2 regions of the Mesorhizobium sp. W067 genome follow, and region 2 is predicted to be linked to the other one. Evidence: riboswitches for the same ligand, from Rfam matches in the RefSeq annotation. Region 2 holds a riboswitch; the other holds the start of a gene.

Region 1 (2,196 bases), 3.6 Mb from region 2:
TCGAGGTTGAGAAGGGGCGGGGCCATGTCAGCTTTCAGGCAAGGGGTAGGGGTGGGCGAGCAGCAGCGCGCGGCCATGGCCGAGCGCGATTTCGAGGCCGCCCCCGGTCGTGTTGGACTTGACCTCGTTCGAGATGGTCAGCGACGAGCCGAACACGACCTCGACATGGTCGAGCGGCCACTTCGCGCCGGACACGGTGAGGCCCGAAAGATCGGAAAAGCCGAGCACCGAAAACAGCGTTCCGTCGGCATAGTCGAAGCCGGCCTTGCCAGGCAGCAGAGGGGCGCCTTCCTGCGCTCCGCTGGTCAACAGCAATTTTGTGCCGGCCTCGGCCAGCCGCAGGCTGAGCGCCAGATGGAGGAAGGCGTGGTCGGCGCGCTTGCCGCCGAAAGCGCCGGCCAGCACCAGGCTGGTGGCGCCGCGTTCCAATGCCGCCGCGATCGCCAGTTCGCCATCGGTCTTGTCCTTTTCGGGAGGAAACACCTCCCGCGGCACGGCGGCGAGATCGGCAGGCAGGTCCGCCGGCACGGAATCGAAATCGCCGACCCACAGCTCCGGCATCACGCCGAGCAGGCGGGCATGATCGATGCCGGCGTCGGCGGCGATGACGCGCGTGCCCGCGACCTGGCGGTCGAGCCGCGGCGTGCGGACGAGATCGCCGCCAAGCAGGATGGTGAATGTGCTCATATCCGCTGGCCCTTACCAGCCCCGCCGACGAAACGGAAGGCCGAGCGGCACCGTCACTCTTTGTTGGAGCATGATCTTTTTCCGGAAACGGATTCCACTTTCCGGGATCACGCTCGGGCAAACTTCCACTTGCGTGGCACCTTGGCCGGGCCTATGTGTCGAAACGCTCTAACGGGGTGCCGGACGCGATCTTCGCGGACCGGCTGAGAGGCAGTCTCGCCAACCCGCTGAACCTGATCCGGTTTGTACCGGCGGAGGGATTAGACGCTTCGGACAGCCCGACGCCTCAATTCCTTTCAACACGAATGAAGGAGGCGCCGATGCGCATGTTTTTGTCCCGTTTTGTCCCAGCGCTGGGGCTTGCTGTTTCGCTACTGGCAAGCCCTGCGTCCGCGCAGGAAAAACTCACGATCTATACCTATGAGAGTTTCACTGCCGACTGGGGTCCGGGCCCCCAGGTGAAGAAGGAATTCGAGGCCGAGTGCGGCTGCAGCGTCGACTTCGTCTCGGTGGCCGACGGCGTCGCGCTGCTCAACCGCGTCAAGCTCGAAGGTGCCTCGACCAAGGCCGATATCGTGCTTGGTCTCGACACCAACCTCACTGCGGAAGCCAAGGCTTCCGGCCTGTTTGTCCGACATGGCGCGGTGGCTGAAAACAACGTGCCGGGCGGCTGGAGCGACGACACTTTCGTGCCCTATGATTATGGTTATTTCGCCGTCGTCTACGACACCGAAAAGCTGAAGAGCCCGCCGAAGAGCCTGAAGGAACTGGTCGAGGGCGATGCCGCCGACAAGATCGTCATCCAGGATCCGAGGACGTCGACGCCGGGCCTCGGCCTGCTGCTGTGGGTCAAGTCGGTCTATGGCGACAAGGCGCCGGAAGCCTGGGCGAAACTCAAGGGCAAAGTGCTGACGGTGACGCCGGGCTGGAGCGAGGCCTACGGCCTGTTCACCAAGGGCGAGGCGCCGATGGTGCTTTCCTATACGACGTCGCCGGCCTACCACATGGTGGCCGAGAACACCGGGCGCTACCAGGCGGCCTCGTTCGAGGAAGGCGAGTATCTGCAGATCGAGGTCGCCGGCATCACCACCACGGGCGCGAAGAATCCGCTGGCGGCGAAGTTCCTGGCCTTCATGACCGGGCCGAAATTCCAGGATGTCATTCCGGAGACCAACTGGATGTTCCCGGCCGGGAAAACCGACAAGCCGCTCAATCCGGCTTTTGATAGGCTGGTCAAGCCGGCGAAGACCTTGCTGTTCAGCCCGGAAGAGGTCGCGGCAAATCGCAAGGCCTGGGTGGATGAATGGCTGGCGGTGATGAGCAAGTAGATTTGGCTGTATAGTCAAAAGATGAGTGCTCTACGGCGCCCCCCTCTGTCCTGCCGGACATCTCCCCCACGAGGGGGGAGATTGGCCTTTACGTTGACTTTCGCCAATCTCCGAAGCTGCAGGAATGAGCGGAGCGCTAAAACCGCCAATCTCCCCCCTCGTGGGGGAGATGTCCGGCAGG
Region 2 (2,196 bases):
CGCTGTGCTCAAGGACATTCCTCTCTGCGAAAAGAGATATCGTACTTTATGTACGAATAAGCGTCAAGCCAATTTCGTACGGTTGGGACGATGGAAATGAATATAGCAGCGGTCGCTTCAGCTAATCCCGCATCGTGAATCCTTCAGGAGTCGCACCAATTTCGCGGAGGGATTTCCCCAGGATGGTGTGACTGTTTTCCCTCGTGGCGGCGTCGAACAGGTTCAAGCCGCCCCGGATCGTCTCGCGCCAGTTTTCGCCCTTGTCCCACGCTTCCATGAAGGCGAAGGCAAGGTCGTCCTGGCGACGCGTGGCTTCGAGCGCTTGGGTCAGCAGGCGCGCTTGATGGAGATCCTTCTCCCGCTTGGCGCCAGCGCTCGGCCCGCGTCGCGAGGCGACGATCAGCTTGTGGATGGCGTAGCGCTGGGGCGAGGGGACCAGCACAGGCAAGCCCGAGCGATGCAGGAGCACAGTCCGGATGGGGTCGCGGATAAGGAAATCCAGAAACCGTAAGGGCTGCGCGGAGTCTCTGCCGTTTTCTTATAATTACGTTTATCAACTTGAATTTCAACGCAGTTATAAGAAGTTCGTGGAAACGTTATAACGCAACGAACTGACGAGTCGTCTGTTAACGCCCGGGCGCCCGGCACGTCTGGCCCAAAACACTTTCCCGCAGTGCCTCAACAAACGGCTTCCCCAATGCCGCGAACGGTGCTTTAACCCGCCCATCCACAGGGGTGCTCCGTATCGTCGGGGCTGAGATGAGGGCGGCAAGCCTTCGGACCCTAAAGCTGATCTGGATAATACCAGCGGAGCGAGGCGGGCGATGTTTTCAGGCGCACAGATTTCCCTTTATCCCATGACCGACGATTTCGTCGGCGTCATCCTCGGCGCGTTCGGCGCGCTCGATCCCTGGCGCGACCGGCTGCGGATCGAAACCGATGACATCTCGAGCCTTATGGTCGGGCCGCCCGAGGTGCTGTTTCCCGCCATGCGCGACCTGTTCGTCGCGGCGGCCAAAAGCGGCAAGCACTGCGTGCTTTCGGCGGCGGTCTCGCGCGGCTGTCCGGGCGAGCCCGACGATCCGATCTGCCGCTCCGACGAGACCGGCGGCCCCGCCATTCCGCTGGACGAGCGCAAGATCGCCGCGATCCGCGCTGTCCAGGCCACGCCGTCGACCGGCCAGCCGGTGGCGGCGCAGTTCTCGCTCTACGTTATGGGCACGGGCGACCATATGGACGAGATCTACGGCTGCATCGATTTCCTGAAACAGTCCGGCGTCTTTGAGCGCTCAAAGAACTTCTGCACCAAATTGCGTGGCGATGCCGGTGCGGTGTTTGCCACGCTCAACGAGGCCTTCTGCCGCTTCGGCCCCGGCGCCGGCCACGTCACCCTCGACATCACGATCTCGGCGAACAGCCCGAGCGCCGTCTGAGCCGCGGCTCAAGCGTCGTTCCTTGAGGATATTGCCGTGGCTGGTTTATCTGACCCATTGCGTGGAGGAGATGCCTCTGACCCCTCAGCACAGAGAGGAGGGGAGCCATTGGCGATTGGCGAAGACCGCGATGCCCACGAATCTCCCCCCTCGAGCAGGAGATGGCCGGCAGGCCAGAGGGGGTCCCAGCGCGTGGAGCGCCGACGTCCTTTTCGCATCGGCAAGGCGTGGGCGCTCTATGCGAGACGACCCCCTCTGTCGCCTTCGGCGACATCTCCCCCTCGAGGGGGGAGATTAGCCGCAGCCATCGCCAAGACCATCCCCGCCGCCTGCGCCTCCGCCCTGCTCCTCGCGGCGTGGGAGCTCTACGCCCGCTATGGTGGCGCTGCGCCCACCATGCTGCCGGCGCCGTCGCGCGTGCTGCAGCAGGCCTGGGAGCATCGCGCTGCCCTTGCCGACAACACGCTGCCCACCATCCGCGCCACATCAGCCGGCTTCGCCTGCTCGTTGGTCGCTGCCTTCGTGCTTTCGGCGCTGGTCGATTTCTTGGCCCCGCTGCGCCGCGCGCTGTTTCCGCTGCTGATTGTCAGCCAGACCTTGCCGCTGGTCGCGATTGCGCCGCTCATCGTACTGTGGTTCGGCTTCGGGCTGATGCCAAAAATCTTGCTTGTGGCGCTCGTTACCTTCTTCCCGATGATGGTGGCGCTGGTCGAGGGTTTTGCCGCGACCAGCAAGGCGATTTCGCAGATGCTCGCCACCATGG

Evidence for each region. A riboswitch is a leader RNA that binds a small molecule or an ion and turns the genes downstream of it on or off. The one in region 2 is predicted to bind thiamine pyrophosphate.
Region 1: it holds a riboswitch for thiamine pyrophosphate, as region 2 does, so the genes downstream of both, thiB (thiamine ABC transporter substrate binding subunit) here and ACYG97_RS03715 (YkoF family thiamine/hydroxymethylpyrimidine-binding protein) in region 2, are expected to answer to the same signal.

Annotation. Positions count from the first base shown of each region.
Region 1 is NZ_JBTTII010000001.1:4,318,916-4,321,111, reverse strand. It holds gene ACYG97_RS21070 (ABC-F family ATP-binding cassette domain-containing protein) at 1-26, opposite strand, end outside; gene ACYG97_RS21065 (thiamine diphosphokinase) at 28-687, opposite strand; TPP riboswitch at 850-964, shown strand; gene thiB (thiamine ABC transporter substrate binding subunit) at 1,014-2,015, shown strand.
Region 2 is NZ_JBTTII010000001.1:758,714-760,909, forward strand. It holds partial or broken gene ACYG97_RS03710 (GSU2403 family nucleotidyltransferase fold protein) at 122-511, opposite strand; TPP riboswitch at 722-834, shown strand; gene ACYG97_RS03715 (YkoF family thiamine/hydroxymethylpyrimidine-binding protein) at 825-1,433, shown strand; gene ACYG97_RS03720 (ABC transporter permease) at 1,689-2,196, shown strand, end outside.